3 regions of the Streptomyces sp. NPDC048623 genome follow, and region 2 is predicted to be linked to each of the others. Evidence: riboswitches for the same ligand, from Rfam matches in the RefSeq annotation. Region 2 holds a riboswitch; each other region holds the start of a gene.
What was found. A riboswitch is a leader RNA that binds a small molecule or an ion and turns the genes downstream of it on or off. The one in region 2 is predicted to bind cyclic di-AMP.
Positions count from the first base shown of each region.

Region 1: it holds a riboswitch for cyclic di-AMP, as region 2 does, so the genes downstream of both, AB0C73_RS29765 (M23 family metallopeptidase) here and AB0C73_RS14880 (transglycosylase SLT domain-containing protein) in region 2, are expected to answer to the same signal.
Region 3: it holds a riboswitch for cyclic di-AMP, as region 2 does, so the genes downstream of both, AB0C73_RS07570 (C40 family peptidase) here and AB0C73_RS14880 (transglycosylase SLT domain-containing protein) in region 2, are expected to answer to the same signal.

Region 1 is NZ_JBEZHV010000026.1:20,226-25,118, reverse strand. Features, by position in the region: gene AB0C73_RS29775 (MFS transporter) at 1-1,093, shown strand, start outside; gene AB0C73_RS29770 (PP2C family protein-serine/threonine phosphatase) at 1,323-2,444, shown strand; cyclic di-AMP (ydaO/yuaA leader) riboswitch at 2,646-2,793, shown strand; gene AB0C73_RS29765 (M23 family metallopeptidase) at 2,805-3,917, shown strand; gene AB0C73_RS29760 (aldo/keto reductase) at 3,966-4,893, shown strand, end outside.
Region 2 is NZ_JBEZHV010000008.1:233,465-238,357, forward strand. Features, by position in the region: gene AB0C73_RS14875 (polysaccharide deacetylase family protein) at 1-748, opposite strand, end outside; gene AB0C73_RS14880 (transglycosylase SLT domain-containing protein) at 909-1,784, opposite strand; cyclic di-AMP (ydaO/yuaA leader) riboswitch at 1,789-1,941, opposite strand; gene AB0C73_RS14885 (hypothetical protein) at 2,428-4,893, shown strand, end outside.
Region 3 is NZ_JBEZHV010000004.1:97,642-102,534, forward strand. Features, by position in the region: gene bioB (biotin synthase BioB) at 1-887, opposite strand, end outside; gene AB0C73_RS07560 (8-amino-7-oxononanoate synthase) at 1,030-2,268, shown strand; gene AB0C73_RS07565 (ATP-binding protein) at 2,436-2,870, shown strand; gene AB0C73_RS07570 (C40 family peptidase) at 2,898-3,374, opposite strand; cyclic di-AMP (ydaO/yuaA leader) riboswitch at 3,378-3,497, opposite strand; gene AB0C73_RS07575 (hypothetical protein) at 3,892-4,197, opposite strand; gene AB0C73_RS07580 (ATP-dependent Clp protease proteolytic subunit) at 4,205-4,855, opposite strand.

The DNA of each region.
Region 1 (4,893 bases), on a different contig from region 2:
GGGCATGTTCCTGGTCGGCGGCGCGCTCGCCGACCGGCTCGGCTTCAAGCCGCTGATCGTGGCCGGGTGCGCGCTGCGGACCGTCGGCTTCGGCGCGCTCGCCTTCGCGCAGTCGCTGCCGTGGCTGATCGCCGCCTCGCTCGCGACGGGCCTGGCCGGGGCGCTGTTCAACCCGGCGGTGCGCGCGTATCTGGCGGCGGAGGCCGGGGAGGAGCGGCGCGTCCAGGCGTTCGCCCTGTTCAACGCGTACTACCAGGCGGGCATCCTGCTCGGGCCGCTCGTCGGGGTGGCCCTGACAGGGGTGTCGTTCCGGCTGACGTGTGGGGTGGCGGCGCTGCTGTTCGCCGGGCTCACGCTCGTACAGCTGAGGCATCTGCCCGTACGGCACAAGGCGGCGGAGGCGGCGGAGGCCACCCCGGCCCCGGAGGCCACCCCGGCCCCGGACGGGGAGGCGGCGCGGGGGCAGTTCCGCACGGTGCTCTCGAACCGCACCTTCTGGCTGTTCTCGCTGGCGATGACCGGCTCGTACGTGCTGTCCTTCCAGGTCTATCTGGCGCTGCCGCTGGCCGCGGACGGCACGGCGGCGACCACGGCCCTGTTCGTGGTGTCGGCCCTGGTGGCGCTCGCCGGGCAGCTACGGATCACCGCCTGGTGCGGGGCGCGGCTCTCGCGGGAGCGGTGTCTGGTGCTCGGGCTGGGGCTGATGGGCGCGGCGTTCCTGGTCCCGGCCGCGCTCGGGCGCCCGCTCGTGGCGCTGCTGCTGTGCGCGGCGGTGCTCGCCGTGGCGAACGCGGTGCTCTACCCGTACGAGATGGACACCGTCGTGGCGCTGTCCCGGGGGCGCTGGGTCGCCACCCACTACGGGCTCTACAACACGGTCTGCGGGATCGGCATCACCCTGGGGAACCTGGGGACGGGCGTGCTGCTCGACGCGACCGGCTGGTCGGCGGCGCCGTGGCTGGTGCTGTGCGCGGTCGGGCTCGGCTGCGCGGCGGCCATGGCGGCGCTCGCGCGGGGCGGGCGGCTCGCGGAGCGCCCGGCCGCCGCCGTACGCCAGTCGGCCGAGGAGGAGTCGCCGACCCGCGCGGGCTGACGGCACCCTGAGGTGTCGCGGTGGTGTCCGCGGCCGTCGACACGGACGTACGTACGCATGTACCGGGCCGGGGAGGGAGCACAGGGTGGCGCGAGCAGCGGGAACGCGGCGTGGGCCCGGGGGCGACGGCGGCCCCGGCTCGTCCCGGTACGCGTCCGCCTCCCGGCACCCGTCCGCGTCCGCGTCCACGTCTCCGTCCTCGGACGCGTACCGCGGCGCCCGGCGTTTCCTGCGGGCCCTGCCCCCGCTGGTGATCCTGGGCGGGGTCGCCTACGACTTCCTCACCCCGCCCGTCTACACCGCGGCGCCTCTCTTCTCGGCGGCGCCGCTGATCGCCGCTCCCTTCTTCTCCACCCTGACGACGCTGCTCACCGGGATCGCGGCGGTCCTGGCGAGCTTCGGGCTGCACGACTACGGCACCACGGCCGACACGGTCCAGGCGGTCACGGAGTCCCTGACGGTCCTCACGGTCGCCGGGCTCGCCGTGCTCATCAGCCGGGTGGTGCGGCGCAGCGGGGAACGTCTCGCCTCGGCGCGGGTGATCGCCGAGACGGCGCAGAAGGCGGTGCTGCCGGCGCCGGAGGAGCGGATCGGCGGGCTGCAGATCGCGGCGCGGTACGAGGCGGCGCAGGCCGACGCGTTCATCGGCGGCGATCTGTTCGCGGTCCAGGAGACCCCCTACGGGGTGCGTCTCGTGGTCGGGGACGTCCGGGGCAAGGGGCTTGACGCGGTGGAGGCGGTGGCGGTGGTCATCGGCGCGTTCCGGGAGGCCGCCGAGCTGGAGGCGACCCTGGAGGGGGTCGCGGCGCGGCTCGAACGGGCGCTGGCCCGGGAGGGCATGAGGCGCACCGGGTTCGACGCCTTCGAGGGCTTCACGACGGCGGTGCTCGCCGAGATCCCGGGCGGTGACCAGGTCGTACGGGTGGTCAACCGCGGGCACCCCGAACCGCTGCTGCTGTACGGGGACGGGGGCGTCAGGCCGCTGGTGCCGACGGAGCACGCGCTGCCGCTGGGCATGGGGGAGCTGGCGGTGCTGCCGGACCGGGCGGACGTGTCGCCGTATCCGCCGGGTGCGACCCTGCTGTTCTACACGGACGGTCTTTCGGAGGCGCGGGACACGACGGGGACCTTCTACGACCCGCGGGGGCGGCTCGACGGGCGGATCTTCCCGGGGCCGGAGGAACTGCTCGACGCGCTGGTGGCGGATGTGCGCCTGCACACGGGTGGGGACACGACGGACGACATGGCGCTGCTCGCGGTGAGCCGCCCGGCGGCGGGGCAGCCGGAGCGGCGCCGCACGATGCGTGTGGTGCCGCCGGACGGTGGGGGCGGCGGCCATGACACGGCGTAGTCGCAGGATCTCCCTGCGATAACAACTGACGCAACGTCAGATTCCTGCTGTGAATCTCCTCCTTTCTGAAGGGCGCTCAACTCGGGCGATTCCCTCCTAATTCAGCTAATGATCAAGGGGAACGGCTTGGAATCGGGGGGCCGTGTCTATTAACGTTCGATAACGCAGCGCGGTCGTCCCAGCCGTCGCAAGAGACGGCACCGTGCGCACGCGCCGAATCCCGCAAGGGAACCGGGGAACCACCACTTGGGGTGAATCGGGCCCCACCGCACTCGTGCGGCACGGTCCGTAGGAGACCTTCCTGCTCCGAACCCGTCAGCTAACCCGGTAGGCGAGAAGGAAGGAAAGGAGAGCGCCTCCGTGGCGTCCAACACCCCTGCTCCGCAAACCCCCTTCGCCCCCTTCGGCACCTCCGCCTCGGCGGGCGGCGATCTGGACGGGGCCGCGGAGGAGTGGAACCCCACCGAGGACTCCCTGCGGGCGCAGAGCCGCGCCGGCGGACGCCACCGGGTCGTCAAGCAGCGCTCCAACTTCGCACGTTCCTCCACCGTCCTCGGTGTCGGTGTCATCGCCGCCGTCGGCGCGGGCGGCCTGGCCACCGCGCAGCAGAAGCCGCCGGTCTCGATCGCCCTGCCGGACGTCAACCTGCCCGACGCCTCCGGCCTGCCGGGCGTCGGCGCGCTGATCGACGCGGTCGACGGGGACGGTGCCGAGGACACCGCGGGCAACGCCACCCAGCCGCTCACCGCGCTGACCTACACCACCACCGAGACCGCCGGCCAGGGCTCCGGTGCCGAGGCGCGGACCGAGACGGCGACGGCGGACGCCGGCGAGGCGCTGCGCGCCCGCATCCTCCAGCAGGCCGAGCAGCAGCAGGCCGCCGCCGACGCCGCCGCGCAGGCCGCCGCGGAGAAGGCCGCCGCCGAGAAGGCCGCGGCCGAGGCGGAGAAGGCCGCGGCGGACGCCCAGGCCAAGGCCGACGCGGAGGCGAAGGCGGCCGCCGAGGCCAAGCAGAAGGCCGAGGAGGAAGCGGCGGCGAAGGCCGAGGCCGAGCGCCTGGCCCAGCTCGCCGCCAGCTACGCGCTGCCGACCTCCTCGTACACGATCACCTCGACCTTCGGCCAGGCCGGTTCCATGTGGTCCTCCGGCTACCACACCGGCCTGGACTTCGCCGCCCCCACCGGCACCCCGGTCAAGGCCGTGCACGGCGCCACCGTGAAGTCGGCCGGCTGGTCCGGCTCGTACGGCTACCGGATCGTCCTGGAGCTCGAGGACGGCACCGAGATCTGGTACTGCCACCTCTCCTCCATGACCGTCGGCGTCGGCCAGACCGTCGGCACCGGCGAGACCATCGGCCGCGTCGGCGCCACCGGCAACGTCACGGGCCCCCACCTCCACCTCGAGGTGCACACCCCGTCCGGCACCGGCATCGACCCGATGGCCTGGCTCCAGGACAAGGGCCTGTCCGTCTGAGTCCTGGACGCCGGAATAGCGGTGGCGGCGCGCGGAGTTGATCTCCTCATGACTTCTCTCCGCAAGCTGGGCACCTCCGATCTGCATGTCTTCCCGCTCGCCCTCGGCGGCAACGTCTTCGGCTGGAGCGCCGACGAGGCACAGTCCTTCGCGGTGCTCGACGCCTACGCCGCCGCCGGCGGCAACTTCGTCGACACCGCGGATGTCTACTCGGCCTGGGCGCCGGGCAACGAGGGCGGCGAGTCCGAGAGGGTGATCGGCCGCTGGATGGCCTCCCGCGGCAACCGCTCCGACATCCTCGTCGCCACCAAGGTCGGCGCCCACCCCGGCTTCAAGGGCCTGGGCGCCACGAACATCAAGGCCGCCGCCGAGGAGTCGCTGCGCCGGCTCGGCACCGACCACATCGACCTCTACTACACCCACTTCGACGACGAGTCCGTGCCGGTGGAGGAGATCGTCACCGCCATGGACCAGCTGGTGAAGGACGGCAAGGTGCGGGCCGTCGCCGCCTCCAACCTCTCCCCGGAGCGGCTGCGCGCCTCCCTCGACTTCGCCGAGGCCGAGGGCCTCACCCGCTATGTCGCCCTCCAGCCGCAGTACAACCTGGTCTCCCGCGACACCTACGAGGGCCCGCTGCTCGACGCCGCCGCGCAGGGCGGCCTCGCGGCCGTGCCGTACTACGGCCTCGCGGCCGGCTTCCTCACCGGCAAGTACCGCGCCGGCAAGGCCGTGGACAGCGTCCGGGCCGCAGGTGCCGGCAAGCACCTGGAGACCGAGCGCGGGCGGCGCGTGCTCGCCGCCCTCGACGCGGTCGCCGAGGCCCGTGGCGCCGAGCTCGCCACCGTCGCCCTCGCCTGGCTCGCCTCCCGCCCCACCGTCGTCGCGCCGATCGCCTCGGCCCGTACGGTCGAACAGCTCCCGGCGCTCCTCGCGGTCGCCGACCTGGAGCTGACCGACGCCGAGCTCGCCGTCCTCA
Region 2 (4,893 bases):
CGCGCAGGGCCGCGACCGTCTGGCTGCGTTCGCCGCCGCCGTCGTGGAAGAGGATCGTCGGGCCGTTGGACAGCTCGCTCTTCACCGTGTTGACGATGACGCCGGCTCCCGGCCGCTCGAAGTCCTTGGTGTCCACGTTCCAGCCGAGCGGGCGCATGCCCTCGCCCGCGGCGAGCTTCCGGCTGTCCGGGGTGAACGCACCGCCCGGCGCCCGGTAGTACTCGATCTTCGCGCCCCCGGCGGCCTCCTCGATCAGGCGCTTGGCGTCGAGGATCTGCTGCTTCTGGTACGCGAACGGCTTGCGGTCCATGGTCGTGTCGTGGTCCATGGTGTGGTCGCAGAGCTTGTGCCCCTCGGCGACGACCCGCTTCACCAGCTGGGGGTACTCCTTGGCCCGCTGCCCGACGATGCAGAACACGGCCTTGACGTCGTTCTCCCTGAGGACGTCGAGTATCTGGGGCGTCCACCGCGGGTCGGGACCGTCGTCGATGGTGATGTTCACCGCCTTCCCGCCCGCCTCGGCGGCGTGCACGATGCTCTCGGGCACCTTCACCGGCGTCACCTTCGCCGGGCCCTTGCCCTCCTCGGTGGGCGGCACCTGCCGCTCCTGCCCGGCCCCGGCCCCCGCCCCTGACGACGCCTCGGCCTCACTGTCCGTCAGTACGGCGGTCCCCCAGGCCGCCAGACTCAGTGCGACCGCCGACGCGACGGCGGCTATGTGCGCCGTGTACTTGCCCTTCAGCCCCATGTGGTGCCCACTCCCCGATTCTCCTGACGACTCCCGCAGGAGAGGACGGAGAAGACGCCCGGACGGTTTCACGGGTTTCGGGCGGGGTTTCGGGCGGGGTTTCGGGCGGACGCCGCCCGCGGGTGCCGGTGGGTCCGGCACCCGCGGGCGGCGGGTCCCGTCAGTAGGCGCCGAAGACGTTGTCGATGGAGCCGTAGCGGTCGGCGGCGTAGTTGCAGGCCGCGGTGATGTTGGCGACCGGGTCGAAGGGGTCGAAGGAGGTGCCGGCGACGTGGTAGGCGCGGAAGGTGGGGTCGATCACCTGGAGCAGGCCCTTGGAGGGGGTGCCGGCGAGGGCGTTGGAGTCCCAGTTGTTGATGGCCTGCGGGTTGCCGGAGGACTCGCGCATGACGTTGCGGTAGATGCCGTCGAAGGTGCCGGGAATGCCCTCGCGGGCCATGATGTCGAGCGACTCGCGGATCCAGCCCTCGAGGTTGTCGGCGTACGTGTACCCGGCGGACGTCGCGGAAGCGGCGGAGGTGGCGGAACCGGCCGAGGTCGCGACGGCCTGGACCGTCTTCGACCGGACCGTCTTCACCGGGGCGGAGGCGGCGGCACCGGTGGCGGCGCCGCTCTTGCGGGCACCGGCCTTGACGGCACCGGTCTTGGCGGCGACGGCCTTTCCGGAGACGGAGAGCTTCTGGCCCGGGTGGATGAGGCGCGGGTCGGCGCCGACGACGCTCCGGTTGTCCTTGTAGAGCTTCTTCCAGCCGCCCCGGACCCCGTGCTTCTGCGCGATCTTGTAAAGCGAGTCACCGGCGACGACGGAATACGTCAGCGGTGCCGCCTTCACGGCCGCCGGGGCCGACTGCACGGTGATCCGAGCCGTCTGCTTTGCCACTGCGACGGAGGTTTCGGCCTGCGGCGTCGCCGCACCGGCCGTGGTGGCACCGGCCAGGGGCAGCGCGAGCGCGGCGCTGCCGGTGAGGCCGACGAGGGCGATGCCGCGGGCGAGCGGGGTGTTCTTGGGGCGACGGTGCTTGCCGGGTCCACGCATGGCGAGTTCCTCTCCTTCGCCTGCGAGGTGAGCTGTCGGGTTCGGGCAGGAGATGCCCGGCCGCGCGCAGCGCGGCTTCACCCCGAGCCGTGCCCGGAGACCGGGACCGGCGGCAAACCTGGGTCCCCCGCTCCTGCCGGAAGGGTGTGAGTGCGGTCGACCGGGCGGCGGCAGGATTCGGCGTTTCCGTCCGGTTTCGGGGCGACCGTATGCGAAGACAAATATCGAAAACAAGGCAGGAATTCATCACACGGAATCGATCTACCGATAAACACGAAAGGATCATTCCGGACGTTTCCCGCGACCCCTTCAACCCTTTTCCGGCCACCCGTTCCTGACGCTTCGACAGCATTCCGGAAGCCTTGCCGCGGCCGAAATGCCGTGACCCACATCACCCGCTCCAGCTGACCGCCATTCTGGCGATAATTACCCCCTTCAGGAATCACCTCGGCATTCCGGTATTCGGTACTCATAGTCGGACATAGTCCGTTTTGCCCCACGCCCTGAGCACCAGAACCGGCCACACCTCCCCCGCCGGGCAACCCCGTCTCTCCCTCCCCCGTCCTCCCGGGGCAGGAAGGGCCCGGCGTACCGGGGGTGCCGGTGGCCCGTGTCGACGAGAACGATCGTGAGGAAGAGCACTTTGATACGTGTCACACGCGGCGTGACCACCGCCGTGACGCTTCTGGCCCTGGCGGGTGTGTCGCCGGGGCTCGCGTACGGACAGCCGGCACCGGACGGGACGGCGGTCGCCGCGGCGCCGCGACTGCCCGAGGGATGGCGGATCGTCGGGGCCGGTGCGGAACGGCAGTTGGTGTGGACGGCCGGGGAGGCCGTGCCGATGGGCAACGCCCGGGTCGAGTTCCGGGACGGCGGGCGGCTCCTCGGCCATCCGGTGGCCGGGCCGGACGGGCGGACGTTCCGACTCCCGCTGGAAGACGCGCAGTTGGGGGATGCGAGGCTGAGCGTGACGGCGGGCGGACGAAGGCTCGACGCCTCCGCCGACGCCGCCGACCACGCCGGACCCTCCGCCGCCGCCCCGCGTCTGCGGCCCCAGGCCCCGGCGGCACGGCCCGAGGCCCCGCTGCCCGCCAACCCCGTGGACCCGGGCGCGCCCGGCCCGTACCGCACCGTCGCCGGCGAGTACGCGCTGAAGCCCGTACGGCTGCCCGGCTTCCCCGAGCCGGTCGAGATGCGGGCCGCGGTGGTGGCGCCGGCCGGCGCGCCGGGGAAGCGCCCGGTGGCGCTGTTCCTGCACGGGCGGCACGGCACCTGCTACAAGCCCGGCAGCGACCAGGAGTCGGGCGCGTGGCCCTGCCCGGCGGGCATGCGGCCCGTTCCCAGCCATCAGGGGTACGGGGCGGCGCAGCGGCTGCTCGCCTCGCAGGGGTACGTGACGCTGTCCGTGTCCGCGAACGGCGTCAACGGGCAGGACCACCAGGCCGACGACGGCGGCGCGCAGGCCCGTTCCTCGCTGGTGCGGCTGCACCTCGCCCGCTGGGCGGAGTGGGGTGCGCACACCGACAAGGCGCCGGCGGAGGTGCGGAAGGCGGCTGCCGCCGCCGATCTCTCCCGCGTCCTGCTCGTCGGCCACTCGCGGGGCGGCGAGGGAGTGAACCGGGCGGCGCTCGACAGCCTGTCCGCGCCGCCCGCCGACCAGGACGGCTACCGGGGTCCGGTGCGCTGGAAGATCCGCGGCGACGTCCTCATCGGGCCGACGATCTTCGGCCAGAACCCGGTGCCCGACGTGCCGTCGATGACGATCCTGCCCGGCTGCGACGGCGATGTGTCCGACCTCCAGGGGCAGATGTACCTGGACGGCACGCGCGGGGTCGGCCGGGGCACGGCGCTGCACAGCGCGGTGTACGTGGTCGGCGCCAACCACAACTTCTTCAACAGCGAGTGGACGCCTGGCCAGGCGCAGGCGCCGGCCGTGGACGACTTCGGGTCGGGGTGGGGATCGGGGCCGGGCGAGGACGAGCCCGACCCGGTCTGCTCCCCCGGTACCCGTACGCGACTGACCGCCCCGCAGCAGCAGACCGCGGGCGCCGCCTACATCGCGGCGGCGGCACGCCTGTTCGTGGCGGGCGACGACCGGGTGCGGCCGCTGCTCGACGGCAGCGGCAGGCGGGCGCCGTCGGCCGGTCCGGCCCGGGTCCTCACCCATGCCGTCGGTGCGGGCCGCACCCCGGCCTTCGTGCCCGGCTCGCCGGACGCGGGGGCGGCACTCGCCGTGTCGGGCGCGGGCCGGCTGTGCGCGCAGATCGACACCGACGCGGCCCGGTCCTGTCTGTCCCCCGACGAGGGGTCCCCCGACGCGGGCGGCAGGTCCCCGCACTTCGCGTTCTGGGAGACCTCGCCCGAGCCGGGGCGCGACGCCGTGGCCCTGCGGTGGAGCCGTAACGGCACGCCGGTCACGGTGCGTTCTGCGCGGCCGGTGTCCCTCGCGGGCGCCGAGTCCCTGGCCCTGCGGGTGATCGTGCCGCCGAACAGCCGGGGCACCGATCTCGACGTGGCCGTGACCGACGCCGCGGGCCGCCGCGCGAGCCTCGGCCGGGTGCGGGTGGACGGGCTGCCGGGCAGTGGGCGCACCTCCTCGTACTGGGCGCGCGAGGTCCGCGTACCGCTGGCCCCGGCCGCGCGGGCGCACCTCGACCTGGGCAAGACCGCCGCGCTCGTCCTCACCCCGCGCACCGCCGCCGGCCGCGCGTGGCTCGTGGACTCCTGGGCCTGGCACCCCGGTCTGCCGGCGGTGCGCCCGGCCGCGCTGCCGCGTGTCGACATCGGCCGGCTCACGGTCGACGAGGGCGACTCGGGCGTACGGACCTACCGTGTGCCGGTACGGGTCTCCGGCACGGGCAGCGGCCAGGTGCGGCTGTTCACGCCGAAGCCCGGCGCCGAGGGCTTCACCTCCCGTGTGGTGACGGTCCGGCCGGGGCACCGGGACATCGATGTCCGGGTGCCGGTGGAGGGCAACACGCGGTACGGCTGGGACGTGACGCACGACGCGTTCGTGAAGGCGGTGCGCGGTGCCGTGGTCGGCTCCCACAAGGGCGGCGTGACGGTGCGCGACGACGATCCCATGCCCGCCGTGCGGGTGACGCCCGTC
Region 3 (4,893 bases), on a different contig from region 2:
AAGATCGAGTTGGCGATGTTCAGGGCCAGCGGCTGCATGGAGCGCAGGTGCACCTCACGGCCGCCCGCGATCCGGACCTCCACGTCGGGGCAGACGAACCGCACCATCGCGAGGATCCGCAGACAGCGCTGCGGGCTGAGGTTCCACTCCTTGGCGAGCGGGGTGCCCTCGAAGGGGATGAGGAAGTTGACCGGCACCGAGTCCGAGCCGAGCTCGCGCAGCGCGAACACCACGTCGACCAGGTCCTCGTCGCTCTCGCCCATGCCCGCGATCAGACCCGAGCAGGCCGACAGACCCGCGCCGTGCGCCTTCTGCACGGTGTCCACCCGGTCCGCGTAGGTGTGGGTGGTGGTGATCTCCCCGTACGTCCCCTCGGACGTGTTGAGGTTGTGGTTGTACGCGTCGGCGCCGGCTTCCTTCAGCCGCTCCGCCTGCCCGTCGGAGAGCAGCCCGAGGCAGGCGCAGACCTCCACGCCTTCGTTCTGCTCCTTGATCGCCTCGATGGTCCTGCCGACCCGCTCGACGTCCCGGTCCGTCGGACCGCGCCCGCTCGCCACCAGACAGACCCGCTTGGCGCCGCCCGCGACACCGGCCGCCGCCGCGGCCGAGGCCTCGTCGGGCTTGAGCCAGGAGTACTTGAGGATCCCGGCCGTGGAGCCGAGCCGCTGCGAACAGTAGGAGCAGTCCTCGGGGCACAGACCGGACTTCAGATTGACGAGATAGTTGAGCTTCACCCGCCGCCCGAACCACTGGCGGCGCACCTTGCCGGCAGCGCTCACCACATCGAGCAGGTCGTCGTCGGAGGTCGCCAGCACGGCGAGCGCTTCTTCACGGGTCGGCGACTCGCGCCGCAGCCCCTTCTCCACCAGCGTGTTCAGCAGGTCCATAAGCGCTGATCCTGGCCTACGGCACACCCCCGGGCCAAGGAGGATCCGAACAAACGACACCGATTCCTGTGTGTGCATGGCCACATCCTGACCTCGACGGGATACGGCTAGGGTCTGTGCGCTGCCTACAAAAGGATCCGTCATGCCGCCGTACGCCGAGGACCCGCTGGACCCCGCCGCGGGGACGGGCGAAGGCCCGCCGGCCCCCGCCGCGGGCACGGGCGAGGGCCCGCGCCCGGCCGCCTTCGACTGGACCGAGGCGGCGGCCCGGCGGCGCGCGGCGGCCGGCCTGGTGCGCACCCTGCGGCCCCGGGCCGCCGAGTCGGACCTGCTCGACCTCGCCAGCAACGACTACCTCGGCCTGACCCACCGCCCCGAGATCACCGAGGCGGCCGCCGAGGCCGCCCGCCGCTGGGGCGCCGGTGCCACCGGTTCGCGTCTGGTCACCGGCACGACCCTGCTGCACACCCGCCTCGAACAGGAGCTCGCCGCGTTCTGCGGCTTCGAGGCGGCCCTGGTCTTCTCCTCCGGCTACGCGGCGAACCTCGCGGCCCTCACCGCGCTCTCCGTACCGGACGGCCTGATCGTCTCCGACGCGGGCAACCACGCCTCCCTCGTCGACGGCTGCCGGCTCGCCCGGGCCGAGACGGCGGTCGTGCCGCACGCCGACCCGGGGGCCGTGGCCAAGACGCTGGCCGCGCACCCCGGCCGCCCGGCGCTCGCCGTCAGCGACTCGGTCTTCTCGGTGGACGGCGACCGGGCGCCGCTCGACGCACTCGCCGCCGTCTGCCGCGAGCACGGCGCGGGCCTGGTCGTCGACGACGCCCACGGCTTCGGCGTGCTCGGCGAGGGCGGGCGCGGCGCGCTGAGCGAGGCCGGCCTCGCGGGCGCCCCCGACGTGGTCGCCACCCTCACCCTGTCCAAGTCCCTGGGCAGCCAGGGCGGCGCCGTGCTCGGCCCGGCCCGGGTGATCGAGCACCTGGTCAACGCCGCCCGCACCTTCATCTTCGACACCGGCCTCGCCCCCGCCGCGGCCGGTGCCGCCCTGGCGAGCCTGCGCCTGATCGGCGCCGAACCGGCCCTCGCGGCCCGGGCCGGCACGGTCGCCCGGACCCTGCACCGGCTGCTCACCGCCGCCGGTCTTTCCGCCGTACGGCCCGACGCGGCGGTCGTGTCCGTGCGCGCGCCGGGCCCGGAGGAGGCGCTGCGCTGGGCCGCCGACTGCCGCGAACTCGGCCTCGGCGTGGGCTGCTTCCGGCCCCCGTCGGTCCCCGACGGCATCTCCCGGCTGCGCCTCACGGCCCGCGCGGACCTCACGGACGCGGAGATCGAGCGGGCGGTGGCCACGATCGTACGGACCGCGCCGCCCGGAGCGCTCTGAGCCCGGACCGTGTACGGCCACGCGTACAAGCGTCTGTGCGGTTCACCGCTTCGGGCGACAGATATCCGTATATCTGGTGGATCGCCGCCCGGGGCGGTGACATCGGTGGCAGGCTGACGCGCATGCAGTCCGGGCGTCGTCGCCCGGCGGGAGAAGGACGGCGTCGCATGGCAGACCAGCAGGAAGCAACCGTCACACTGCCGAGCGACCCGGCCTCGGTCTCCGCCGCGCGGAGGTACGTCGGCGAGGTGCTCACCTCCTGGGGGCTCGGGGACGCGACCGACACCGCGGACGCGATCCGGCTGATCGTCTCGGAGCTGGCGACCAACGCCGTGCAGCACACCTTCGGGCAGTCGCCCACGTTCACCGTCGACGTACGCCTGGAGCGCGACGAGCAGCTGCACATCGGGGTCACCGACAGCCACCCCCGCTGGCCCCGGCGCCTGCCGGCGGCGGTGCAGCAGGACAACGGGCGAGGGATGGCGATCATCCGCTTCCTGACGAAGGAGGCGGGCGGCCGACTGGTGGTGACCCCGACGGCGGAGGGCGGCAAGACGGTGTGGATCACGCTGCCGTGGACGGCGGCGCTGACCCGGGCCTGACCGACCGCCCTCGTCGCACCCTGCCGGTCAGCGCACCCGTCCGTAGAAGACCTTCGAGGTCCAGATCTTGTCGAGCTTCACCCAGGAGCCGGTCTTGGGGGAGTGCCAGATCTTGTTGTTTCCCGCATAGATCCCGACGTGGTAGACGCTTCCCCCGGAGTGGAAGAAGACCAGGTCACCCACCTGCCGGCTGCCCGAGGAGATGTGGCGGGTCTTGTTGTACTGCTGCTGCGCGGTGCGTGGCAGCGTCTTGCCCGCCTTCTTGTACGAGTAGAGCGTGAGGCCCGAGCAGTCGAAGCGGGTGGGGCCCGAGGCGCCGTACTTGTAGGGTGCCCCCTTCTTCGAGGCGGCGACGTTCAGCGCCTTGCTCGCGTAGGAGGTCGCCGCCTGGGCCTCTGGCGCCGCTCCTGGTGCGAGCAGCGTGCCGCCGACGGCGGCGAGGGTGAGAGCCGAGACGGCTCCGGCCCGGGACAGCAGGGACGGGACATGCATGTGCGCAGTCATGCGCAACCCTTCGTCAGCCGCCTGCGAAGGATGACCTGTCGGGTTCGGACCGGCGAAGACGCCCGGCCGCGGCTGCGGCTTCACCCCGAGGATCGCCCCGTACTGCTCGGGCGGCCCGTGTTGCTCGGGTCCTCCACTCCTGCCGGTCCACTCCTGTCGACCAGTCGTCCGGGACGGCGGCAGGACTCGGCGTCCGCCCGGACCGCCCCGCCGTGGGTGGCGGGGGCTTGTCGTCGACAGGGATCTTGACCCACGGCCAGGGCGAAATCCGAGCTGAAACGGCGATATGTGAGGCTCCTCACGACTGATCCATACGGGTGGACAGTCAGCTTTCGTGATCTGAGGAGGTTTGGCCGACGAGCCCGTCACCAGGGGCAGAGCGCCGGATTCGGCCAGATGCGTACACCTGTTGCGCAACTCACCTGAGATCCATGTCGATTCGTCGACTACGCCGAACGAGGGAGCGATTCTGCGGTTCCCGTGCCCCATGTGGACCTCGACACGACACGCGCCGCTGTCAACTCGCCCTCTCTCCGGGCACGGTGACCCGCCCGGAACGCCGCTCGCCGTCCAACACCCGTAGCGCACGCGCCAATGTGTCCGCGTGCACCTCGCTCTCGCCCCGCAGATGCATGAGTGTCAGTGCGTCCCGGAGCGCCGTCGCCCTCCCGACCAGGGCCTGCGCCGCGCGCAGCGCCCCATAGGTATGCGAGGACCTGGATGGATTGATCCTCCCCAGGAGATCGAGGACTTCGAGATACGTGTCGACGAACTCGCCCTCGGCGCGGGTCAGGGCGGGCAGCGGCGGCGGCTCCGGCACCATGGCGGCCTCACTCCTCCCCGGTGGCCGCCGACGCGCGGCGGCTGCGGATCACGTCGTCCACCAGGCCGTACGCGAGGGCCGCGGGCGCGTCGAGCACCGTGATCCGGTCGAGGTCGGCGTCGATCCGCGCCCGGTCCCGGCCGGTGTGTCCGGCGAGCAGCGCGGCGATCAGCTCGCGCTGGCGCAGCAATTCCCGCGCCTGGAGGTCGAGATCGCTGGGCTGTCCCTGCAACGGCTCGTCGAGCGCGGGCTGCTGGAGCACGATCCTGGCTCCCGGCAGGGCGAGCCGGCGGCCCGGCGTGCCCGCCGCGAGCAGTACCGCGGCCGGTCCGACGGCCTGCCCGAGGCAGATGGTCTCCACCTCGCAGGAGACCGTGCTGATCGTGTCGTAGACCGAGGTCATGGCGCTGACCGAGCCGCCGGGCGAGTTGATGTAGAGGCTGATCACCTGCCCGGGCGAGGCGTAGTCCAGGTGCAGGAACTGCGCGATGACGTCATTGGCCGAGGTCTCGTCGATCGGCGTGCCCAGGAAGACGATCCGCTCCTGGAGCAGCTTGGAGTAGGGGTCGAGGGTGCGGGTGCCGAAGCTCGTGCGTTCGGTGAACTCCGGAAGGACGTACCGCATGGTGCTCCGCGTGCTGCCGTTCATGGCCTTCATGGCACTCCTCCTTCTGTAAAAAATGTACAGGACGTACA